2 regions of the Cytobacillus spartinae genome follow, and region 2 is predicted to be linked to the other one. Evidence: riboswitches for the same ligand, from Rfam matches in the RefSeq annotation. Region 2 holds a riboswitch; the other holds the start of a gene.

Region 1 (5,845 bases), on a different contig from region 2:
AGCATTAGCTGAACGTTTAAATTCACATCTTTAATACAAAGCAAGTTGACTCCTGGCCTGGCTAGGAGTTTTTTTAGTTCAAAAAATCCCCTTCCTACCACTTATAGGTGATTTATCTATCATTAGGAATATTAATATACTTTCAAAAACCCCACATTTTCTTTAAAATAGATAAGTAATTCTAATCTTTTAAAAGGGTCTGGCCCCTTTTTTATATGATAAATTTTTTACGGAGGAGGTGCATTTGCTTTGAACGATACTTTCAAAAATAAACTAGCGCTACTACCAGACCAACCAGGTTGCTACTTAATGAAAGATCGACAAGGTACGATTATCTATGTTGGGAAGGCAAAAGTTCTGAAAAACCGAGTGCGCTCTTATTTTACGGGTTCACATGATGGAAAGACCCAGAGACTCGTTGGGGAAATAGAGGATTTTGAGTATATTGTAACTTCTTCCAATATTGAAGCACTTCTACTTGAGTTAAACCTGATAAAAAAGCATGATCCAAAATACAACGTCATGTTGAAAGATGATAAGACATACCCATTTATAAAGCTAACAGCAGAAAGACATCCTAGACTCATCACAACTCGAAAAGTGAAAAAGGACAAAGGAAAATATTTTGGTCCCTATCCAAATGTTTCAGCTGCGAATGAAACAAAAAAACTTCTAGACAGAATCTACCCTTTAAGAAAGTGTTCAACATTACCTGACCGAGTTTGTCTTTATTACCATTTAGGTCAGTGTTTAGCTCCATGTATAAAAGATGTTCCTGAAAAGACCTATAAAGAAATGGTTGAAGAAATTTCAAGATTCCTAAACGGTGGCTATAAGGAAATAAAAAAAGAATTAACCGTTAAAATGAATGCAGCAGCAGAGGAATTAGACTTCGAAAGAGCAAAGGAGTATCGGGATAAAATTGCTCATATTGAAGCTACAATGGAAAAGCAGAAAATGACGACAACAGATTTTACAGACCGCGATGTTTTCGGATATGCGGTGGACAAGGGTTGGATGTGTGTTCAGGTATTCTTTGTAAGACAAGGAAAGCTTATTGAAAGAGACGTATCAATTTTTCCAATATATAACGAGCCAGATGAAGAGTTTTTAACATTCCTAGGCCAGTTTTATGATCAAACTAGCCATTTCAAACCGAAGGAAATACTTCTTCCAGAAGAGGCAGATGAGGTTCTAGCAGAACAGCTTTTACAGGTAAAAATCCTTAAACCACAGAGGGGACAGAAAAAGGATTTAGTCAAGCTCGCTGAAAAGAATGCTTCTATAGCTTTAACGGAGAAATTCTCGTTGGTCGAACGGGATGAAGAGAGAACGATTAAAGCGGTAGAGCAGCTTGGTACTCAACTAGGAATTTATACACCTCATCGAATTGAAGCATTTGATAATTCGAATATTCAAGGAACGGACCCAGTATCAGCAATGGTAGTTTTTATCGATGGAAAAGCCGCTAAAAAAGAGTATCGCAAATACAAAATAAAATCCGTAAAAGGTCCTGATGACTATGAGTCGATGAGGGAAGTTACTAGACGTCGGTACTCACGGGTTCTAAAGGAAGACTTGCCACTTCCAGATTTAATTATGATAGACGGTGGGAAAGGTCATGTTGAGGCTGTGAGAGATGTACTAGTAAATGAACTAGGTCTTGATATTCCTCTTGCTGGATTAGTAAAAGATGATAAACACCGTACTTCACAATTGTTGTATGGAGAGCCTTTGGAGGTTATTCCTTTAGAAAGGAATAGCCAAGAGTTTTACTTGCTACAAAGGATACAAGAAGAGGTTCACCGTTTTGCGATAACTTTCCATCGACAATTAAGAGGGAAATCTGCCTTCCAATCCATTTTGGATGATGTAGAGGGAATTGGCGAAAAAAGAAAGAAGCAATTGTTAAAGGAATTTGGTTCAGTAAAGAAGATGAAGGAAGCAAGCTTCGAGGATTTTACCAATATCGGTATTCCTAAAAATGTAACAGAAGAATTAATGAAAAAATTACAAGACTAGCTACTCTAAAAATAGTGTGCTATAATGTAAACTAATTTGATATGTCATCACTTTACATTATTAAAGTGAAGGTAGAGGCGCGAGTGCCATTAGTAAAGGCTTGGAGAAGGATGAGTTTCTGAGAAAAGCTTTGAAAGGGGATATTCGCCGAAGTATAGAAAGGCTCATTTCTTTCTGTGCTGGTCCTGCATTAAATAAATGCAGGATTGTCAAGACTTATTGTCTTGGAGAGCTATCTCACTGTGTTTGCGTTGAATGATTTGTATTTTCACGCCCTTTTAAACACAGCAATGAGATAGATCTCATTGCTTTTTTTGTTGTCTAAAGCTATTTTCACAATACTTGCTGTTTTATGAAAAATGATAACTAAACGGAAATTTACAGTAACTAGGGGCATCTTTTCGTTCCAAAAGAGTACCTGTAAGTGAAATTCTTAAGGTTATTAAGGTCATTTTTTTTTAGAAACACAGTAGAGTTAACGAAAAAAAGCCTTGTCAAAAAAAGCGTAAGGGACAAAATAACCTTAAATGAGATCTGCAGAAAGAAGGGGAAAAGTGTGGGATTAATTGTCCAGAAATTTGGTGGAACTTCGGTAGGAAGTGTAGAAAGAATTTTAAATGTGGCTGAACGCGTTATTGAGGAAAAGGAGAGAGGAAATGACGTTGTGGTTGTCGTTTCCGCGATGGGAAAGACAACAGATAAGCTTGTGAGCCTAGCAAAAGATATATCTTCAAATCCCAATAAACGTGAAATGGATATGCTTTTAACAACAGGTGAGCAAATTACCATTTCATTATTAACGATGGCGTTACTCCAAAAAGGTCATGATGCCATTTCCTTTACCGGCTGGCAAGCTGGCATACAAACGGAATCAATCCACGGGAATGCAAGGATATTAAATATAGATTCAACCAGAATAAAGTCAGAACTAGATAATGGAAGAATTGTCGTTGTGGCTGGGTTTCAAGGTATAACCGAGGATGATGCCATTTCAACTTTAGGACGAGGTGGATCGGATACAACTGCCGTTGCCATTGCTGCTACTTTAAAAGCAGATAAGTGCGATATTTATACAGATGTTACAGGAGTTTATACAACAGACCCCCGTTATGTTAAGGATGCTAGGAAGCTTTTAGCTGTATCTTATGATGAAATGCTTGAACTAGCAAACCTAGGTGCAGGAGTTCTTCACCCAAGAGCTGTTGAATTTGCAAAAAATTATTCTGTTCCATTGGAAGTACGTTCAAGCATGGAACGTGAAGTAGGGACAATGATCGAGGAGGAAGTTAGAATGGAACAAAATTTAGTTGTACGTGGTGTTGCTTTTGAGGATGATATTACAAGGGTATCTGTCCTTGGTTTACCTAATTCATTAACAAGTCTGTCTACGATTTTTACTACATTGGCATCAAATCATATCAATGTGGACATTATTATACAGAGTTCCACAAATGAGAATACAACTAATTTATCTTTCTCGATCAAAAGTGATGATTTAAATGAAACCATTAAAGTGTTAGGTGATAATAAATCAAAATTAAATTATATTGGGATTGAATCGGAGTCTGGCTTAGCTAAAGTTTCCATTGTTGGCTCAGGAATGATTTCAAATCCAGGGGTTGCAGCGGAAATGTTTGAGGTATTAGCTGGAAATGATATTCAAGTAAAAATGGTTAGTACGTCTGAAATTAAGGTTTCAACTGTTGTTGAAGAGGGGAATATGATTAGAGCAGTAGAAGCGTTACATCAAGCTTTTCATTTAGCAGGAACTCCTGTTAAAGCCTAGTTAAATTAACAAGATATACTACTATGTTAACAGCAAAAATGTTGTTACTATAATCTAAGAAACAATAAAAAAGCTTTCAGGTGGTATTCCCCTTGAAAGCTTAGCTTTTAAAAATATTCACTTAGTCAACTACATCTTTTTTATCCCATTTTACAGTAAAAATTACTTTTCCTGCACGCTTTTTTGGATGTTCGTATGCTTCTGCAGTAGTTTTCCGTTGGGACTCAATCTGTTGGGCTAGAAATCCTGCCTCAAGCTGAAAAGAGCAATCATCTTTGATCTTGAACCTACGTGTTATTAACTCACTTGAAAGTTCAAATTCTAATTCATTCTTTTTATGCTCGATAAGGCTTAATGTCCCCCAACCTGCTTGTTCAAAGAAGTCCACAACTTGTTCGATGCTATCTAGCGGAAACTTACGAGCTAGCCCTTTTCCTGCCCAATAAAGAATGGCTGGAGTTTCTTTTCCTAATAATTCTGGTAAGAGAATATCTCTTATTAATTCATATCCAAATGCTGAAACAGAAACGATAGGATCTGTAACTTGCTCAATTTGTTTATTGTCACTCATGTTTTCCCCTCTTTCTATTATTCTATTATATACAATTCCAGTGATTTTTAAGCATGAAATCCTAAAAAAAGAGGTCAGGAAGAAATAGTAATAAATGTTATTTTGATATACTCAAAAAATTGTTATTTTCTTTTGCTTTTAAGCAGTATTTACTTTTTTTGTAATATCACAATACCTAAAAAAATTTTTCAATATAAGAGATTTTGTGAATACGTTTTCTTGACGCTCTCTAATGTTGGGAGTAAAATGAACATGTCACATAATTGTAACCAAATGTTAATTAAGTGTTCAAACTGATGGATATTATTGTTTCTCAGTTGGGGATTAAGTGAAACTATACATCCATCACTGTTAAATTTTAAGGGGGGTAAAGTTATGGCAGGGAATCGAGAGTTTGTTTACCGTCGATTACATTCGTTGCTTGGAGTTATACCAGTTGGACTATTCCTAATACAGCATCTTGTAATCAACCATTTTGCTACAAAGGGAGAAGAATCTTTTAACAAAGCTGCACACTTTATGGAAAGTCTACCTTTCCGTTACGCTTTAGAAATAGGTATCATTTTCTTACCTTTATTATTTCATGCAATCTATGGACTTTATATTGCTTTTACTGCTAAAAACAACACTAGTAATTTTGGATTCTTCCGAAACTGGATGTTCCGTCTTCAACGTATCTCAGGTGTTATTACACTAATATTCGTTGTTTGGCACGTTTGGGAGACACGTATTGCTGCTGCGTTTGGAGCTGAAGTAAACTATCAAATGATGGAGAATATTTTAGCTAGTCCATTTATGCTAGGATTCTATATCGTGGGTGTTATCTCTACTATCTTCCACTTTGCTAATGGGTTATGGTCATTTGGAGTTAGCTGGGGACTTACAGTATCACCTAGATCACAATTAATTTCAACTTATGTAACACTAGTGATCTTTATTGCATTATCGTTTGTTGGCCTTCGTGCAATTTTTGCTTTTGTATAAAAATTAAAGCCTAGAGCTTATATATATCATTCATGCTTTTTAAGCAAGCCTAAGATAAACTATTAGATCGGGATTTTATAGACTAACGATTAAGGGAGTGAGTCACGATGGGTAAAGGAAAGGTTATTGTTGTCGGTGGTGGACTAGCTGGATTAATGGCAACAATTAAAGTAGCAGAATCGGGATCTCCGGTAGAACTATTCTCTTTAGTACCGGTAAAACGATCTCACTCTGTTTGTGCCCAAGGTGGTATTAATGGAGCAGTTAACACAAAAGGAGAAGGTGACTCTCCGTGGGAGCACTTTGATGATACAGTGTATGGTGGGGATTTCTTAGCAAACCAACCACCTGTTAAAGCGATGACTGAAGCCGCACCTGGTATTATCCACTTGTTAGACCGTATGGGAGTTATGTTTAACCGTACTCCAGAAGGATTACTAGACTTCCGTCGCTTTGGTGGTACACAGCATCACCGTACGGCG
Region 2 (5,845 bases):
ATCTGCAATTTTGCTCCAGTCTGGTTTAAAGAATGCATCTAGACCTTGAGCGGCACCATCAAGTGTTAAAGCACGAACAACGATAACTAAGAATAAGATTACAAGTGCAGGAATAAAGATTTTGTTCGCAACTTCAATACCTTTTTTAACACCTTTGAATAATACACCTAAAGTAATAACCCAAACGAGAATTAAAGGAATAAATACACCTGGAACGATTCCTCCAACTTGACCAGGAGTTTCAGCTAACTTCAAGTAGCTTCCAAATAAGAATCCACTTGGATCGTCACCCCATTTAAGGTTGAACGAAAATACTGCGAATGACATAGCCCATGCGATAATTACCGCATAATAGGTTGAGATGACAAATGAAACAGCTACTTGCCACCAGCCAAGCCATTCAAACTTTTTGTTTAGACGTGCATACGATAATGGAGCTGAACCACGGTACTTATGACCAATTGTAAACTCCATAATTAGAAGCGGAATCCCTGCTGTTAAAAGTGCAAACAGATAAGGGAAAAAGAATGCTCCTCCTCCATTTTCATAAGCTACTGCCGGGAACCTCCAGATATTTCCTAGACCTACCGCTGATCCAACAGCTGCTAGAATAAATCCTGCTCGTGTCCCCCACTGTGGACGATTTTCCATAGTAAATCCTACCTCCTACTTTAGTCTCTTCATCTCCTGTAATTAAAAGAAGAATTGAAACTTTTTTTATTTTCTGATTTTTTAGTATAATATAAAATTAGTATAGCTAGTTTTTTTTCATCTGTCAAAACATTATTAGTAGAATAGTAATCTTTTTTCCATCAAGCATTCGGCTATGGATAACACATTATTTTCTAACGCTTTACCACTTTAAAATATTATACTAATAATTATTTGCACCTCCTTTTCTAAAGCTTATTCAATAAATAGTCGAAAAATTTCTTCTATTATAAAAAAGAAGACAAGAAATTTTTCCTTGTCTTCAATAAACATTCTATAGTATTTATTTCTTATCATTTAAACATTCTTTTTTCTACTAAATACAAAGATGAACATTAATAACAGTACGATAATCATCAACCAGGCAGGTACCATACTTCCAGTTAATCCAAAAACAACATAACCGGCAATAGCTATTACTGCTGATATAAGGGCATATGGTAGCTGAGTCATCACATGATCAATATGGTTACATCCAGCACCTGTTGATGAAAGGATTGTTGTATCTGAGATTGGAGAGCAATGATCTCCAAAAACGGAGCCTGCTAATACAGCTGCCATAGCAGGTAATAGCATGCTTATATCTGTCACTGCAGATATTTCCCCGGCTATCGGAAGCAAGATTCCAAATGAGCCCCAAGAAGTTCCTGTAGAGAAAGCCATAACTCCAGCGATTATGAATAAAATTACTGGTAAATAGGCTGTGTTTAGATTAGAATTTTCTACGAATTGTGCTAAGAAAGCCCCTGTTTCTAACTGACCAATCAAATCAACGATAACCCACGCAAACATTAAAATATAAACGGCTGGTAACATTGATTTAACTCCTTCGATTAACCCAGTAACCATCAAACTTCCGTTAACACCCTTAAATATAAATACTTGGCGGAAAAATAACACCATTGTAACGGTCAATCCTACTAAGCCACCTAGGATTAGGGACTTCGCTACATCTGTATTTTCAAAAATAGCAAGAAGAGTTGCTTTCCCTTCAATAGCTGTATAGCCTGTCCATAACATTGATCCTACTGTCCCAATGACCAACGCTAAAATAGGCCATGTTAAATCACCTACTGTACCCTTATTACTCGTCGGTAGGTCCTCTTTTAATTCACCTGGAGCAGGTTTGTTAGAATCTAACACTTGTCCTTCAAAAACCGCTCTTTCTTCATGAACTCTCATTGCTCCGATGTTTATATTTCGTAACGCGACAATAAATACCATCGCAATTGCGGTCCATACATATAGGTTCATGGGAATCATTTGAATAAAAGCAGAGAATGCTGATGTTTCCGTTACATTGTGTGCCACAAGAATTGGAGCAATCAGAGCAATGATGTATGCACCCCAGCTTGATATTGGTGACACAACACATATTGGTGCTGACGTTGAATCAATTATATATGCGAGCTTTGCTCGTGATACTTTTTGGCGATCTGTAATGGGTCGTGATACTTGTCCAACAGCCAGTGCATTAAAATAATCATCAATAAAAATAATAATACCAAGAAACGCTGCAACCATTTGAGCACCAGCACGTGATTTAACTCTCTTCATCGCCCATTCACCAAAGGCACGACTTCCACCTGATATAGAAATGAATGCAGTTATTACACCTAATACTAGTAAGAACAAAATAATATATACGTTCCAAGTATTAAGCTCTCCATCTGAGATAAAAATTCCTTTTGTAGCTGTGAGAATAATGGAAAATGTTTTTGATATATTAAACTCAGACAACAAAACTGCTGCTGTTAAGATTCCCACACCTAAAGATAGTAGGACTCTTCTCGTAAGAATAACCATTAATATCGCAATTAATGGAGGTAATAAAGAAAATACTGTGTTAATCATCTTTTGTTGCTCTCCTTCTATTTTTACTAGATAGTAGGAGCATAAGAAAACGGTGCGCTATTAAGCAATAGAGGCGTTGTCGATTCTTTTAAGCGCATTATTTAATAATGAATGCCTCAAAAGCCTAGTTAGCGCGAAGGAGAAAATAAACAAGGAGTAATGATAGAGAAAAATCTATCATTACTCCTTGTTAAAGTAATTAGTTTCTCCATCCTGATCTGTAGCTCCCCATTATAGAAAAGTTTCTATAATGACAGTGATACTCTTGTTAAAAGTATCCCCAGCAAAATAAGTGTTGACATACTTAGTCTGCTTCGGCGGCCTTCCCTTTCGGCTATGATCAACGTTGTCATCCTCACATAGCGTACTAATAATGGTCGCACCTCTACCCCATCGGACATGATAAGGTTTTATTAAATTATTTTTTTAGTATAGCAACTTATTTTATAATAGTCGAGAAGTTTCTTACATTTAATTAACTGGTAATTCTAAGGAAGGTGTTGATCCTTCACCCGGACCATAAAACTGAGGAACCTCTCCAGGAACTAATCCCATTGCTACCGGGATATCTTGTTTGACTGTAGTAATTTTTGTAGCAAACGGAATAATAATTTGGACATTCACTTCAAGATGAATAAATACCTCAACATAGGCATTGTTAATTCCATATTCTGTAACTTTAGTTTTAACATCTGAGCGAATATCTCCAATGGCATTAAATCGAACAGGGATTTGCGGACCTAAGTTCCCCAATAACGCATTGTTTGTCGCTTGCCCTAAAGGAACATAATAGACAATTCCCTCTTCACTTTTAGTATCATCCATTTCAATCTCAACATCTGTCAATAATTCTAGTGAGGATAAATTTCCTCTTTCAGCTTCTTTAATGTTCATCTGTACAAGATTTGTAGTTTCAGCTAACACACGGTTAATAATCTCTGTGTTAAACTTGATCATCCCTGAGCCGCCATTTTCAGCTGATGATTCTTCTATAATTTCATTTATATCCATTACATTAGCTACTTTTTTGTTAATGGCCTTACTTATCACTAGAGTGGCAATTTTTCTAGTTTGTGAGTCTGCATAGCTTATAAGAGTAGGCTTTAACCCCTCATTAATGATCCATAAGCCCGCTGCTGTCGAAAAGGAAAAAAAGACGAATGTAAGTAAAAATACATACCTAAACGGCAAAGGACCTCTCCGCGGCCGCGGACCGCGAAATTTTGGCAAGACAAATCCCCCCTTTACAAGCTATATGTATGCTGAAAAGAGGGGAACTAGCGCAAAATTTTTAAATTTGTTTTCTTTTTTATTTTTTTGGTAAAGTGATTTTTAAGAAGATACATTATGGATTTCTGTTTTTCTATTCTTTAGGGAAAGTTGTATCACACCCAGTAATAACCACTGTTAACTCTGCACACATATCTAACTCATATGGCTCAACCGTCTGACCATTTTCTTCTAAAATTCTAACGAAAGGTCTGTCACTCACACCAACGTTTTGTTTGGATACTACACCTTTACGTCCATCATTTAATTCAACGGTAATCCCCACTGGATAAATGGCCACTGCACGTCGAAACGCTTCTACCACTTTTTGATCAAATAGTGACCCCACTCCAGCAAATAAGATTTCTAGCCCGTCATGTGGTAACATGGCTCTTCTATATACTCTGTTAGAAGTAACAGCATCAAACACATCCGCCACCGCAATAATTCTTCCATACTCATGGATATCTGCACCTTTAATTCCTCTAGGATACCCTGATCCATTCATCCGCTCATGGTGCTGGTACGCACAATGTGCTACTAACAATGAAATGGTTTGAACATTTCTTAGTATGTTGAATCCTTCTTCAGGATGCTTTTTTACTTCAAAAAATTCTTCTTCAGTAAGTTTTCCTGGCTTTAATAGTATTTCTGCCGGAATCTTCATCTTACCTACATCATGCAAAATAGCCCCCAGCCCAAGTAACTCTAATTCTCTTGGACGCAGTTGTAGCTCCATGCCGATTGCTAAGGAATACATGGTTACATTCAGAGAGTGGGTAAAAATATAATTATCGTATGTATAAACATCCGATAATAATGTAAGCAAGTCACGATTATTTTTTATTTCACTTAGTAAGTGTCTGATAACCTCCGTAAAGCGCTGTGAAGCTTTTTCGATCACAAATGAGCTTGATATTGAGCTTTCTTTTTGTACCTGAGCAAAAGTAGACTCAATAGTGTTCATTGCTTCTTTTCTTAATTCTTCAGAAATCGCACTTTTAAAGCTTATATCAGCAGTAGCTTCATCTTTAATATAAATATATGAGATTCCTTTCTCTTGAAGCCGCTGGATGACCTTTTCCCCTAGCTCTACCCCTTCATTAAGTAGAACTTGTCCTTTGTCATTCAATATAGCTTTTCCAAGAATTGAACCCGGTTCTACAAATTCGGTTGCAACTAGTCTCATGAAGAATAACTCCCGTTTCTTAAGTGTAAAAATATGATTATCTGAACCAATAATTTAAATAGCTACAAATTCTAGTAAAATTTGATAGTAAATATTACATATTTCAACAAAAATTTCTATTATTACCTACAATAACTTTATCTATTATACTAATTCAACAGACTTTTGTACCTTATTTATTGATTAATTTATCTAAATAGACAAACTTCTGTCACTTTTCACTACGTTTCTACCATATTAATTCCATTATATGGGCATTAATGGTGCTTACACGAGTTTTCAGCTGAAGATGGACCTATAAAGCTCTTATTGAAACTCAGTCAAAATCTATCGTTAAGGTGTACTAACTACTTTTAATATATATTATGTTTTAGAGTTGTATAACCTTTCTCTAAATTAAAATAAGGCCGCATTGCAGCGACCCTTCTACTTTATATCATTTTAAGCATTGCATCTTTACCCTTCATCCCTTTATGGATACCTAATGCCTCTGCTTCATAAGTGACTGATTCTAGAGGAGCTTCTAAAAGCTGTTCGATCGTTTTTACACCTACAGCTCTTCCTGCTATCACTTTCCGGTCCTTTAACTTTTCGTTTAGCAAAGCAACGTCAAGTGCTCCACACATTATATATCCTTTATCACTGGTAACCACCAGTAGATTTGTTTTCGGTAATACTACAGATACGCTTAAAAATGTATGCCCGTTAATTTCGATAGGCGATAAATTCATCATTTTTTCCACGCTCCCTTCCCTATATCATTATGAATGGAAGGGAAAAACGTGTATGTTTCGTTTGCCCTTTTTACACACTTTTTATGAG

The links. A riboswitch is a leader RNA that binds a small molecule or an ion and turns the genes downstream of it on or off. The one in region 2 is predicted to bind lysine.
Region 1: another riboswitch for lysine. It lies ahead of ACFYKX_RS24745 (aspartate kinase); the one in region 2 lies ahead of ACFYKX_RS17175 (Na+/H+ antiporter NhaC family protein).

Annotation. Positions count from the first base shown of each region.
Region 1 is NZ_JBIACK010000019.1:63,175-69,019, forward strand. Features, by position in the region: gene trxA (thioredoxin) at 1-34, shown strand, start outside; gene uvrC (excinuclease ABC subunit UvrC) at 250-2,022, shown strand; lysine riboswitch at 2,087-2,265, shown strand; gene ACFYKX_RS24745 (aspartate kinase) at 2,579-3,808, shown strand; gene ACFYKX_RS24750 (YslB family protein) at 3,930-4,379, opposite strand; gene ACFYKX_RS24755 (succinate dehydrogenase cytochrome b558 subunit) at 4,755-5,363, shown strand; gene sdhA (succinate dehydrogenase flavoprotein subunit) at 5,471-5,845, shown strand, end outside.
Region 2 is NZ_JBIACK010000009.1:85,690-91,534, reverse strand. Features, by position in the region: gene ACFYKX_RS17180 (sodium-dependent transporter) at 1-651, opposite strand, end outside; gene ACFYKX_RS17175 (Na+/H+ antiporter NhaC family protein) at 1,009-2,565, opposite strand; lysine riboswitch at 2,779-2,961, opposite strand; gene yunB (sporulation protein YunB) at 3,037-3,795, opposite strand; gene ACFYKX_RS17165 (HD-GYP domain-containing protein) at 3,929-5,023, opposite strand; gene ACFYKX_RS17160 (YunC family protein) at 5,455-5,757, opposite strand; gene ACFYKX_RS17155 (bifunctional metallophosphatase/5'-nucleotidase) at 5,839-5,845, opposite strand, start outside.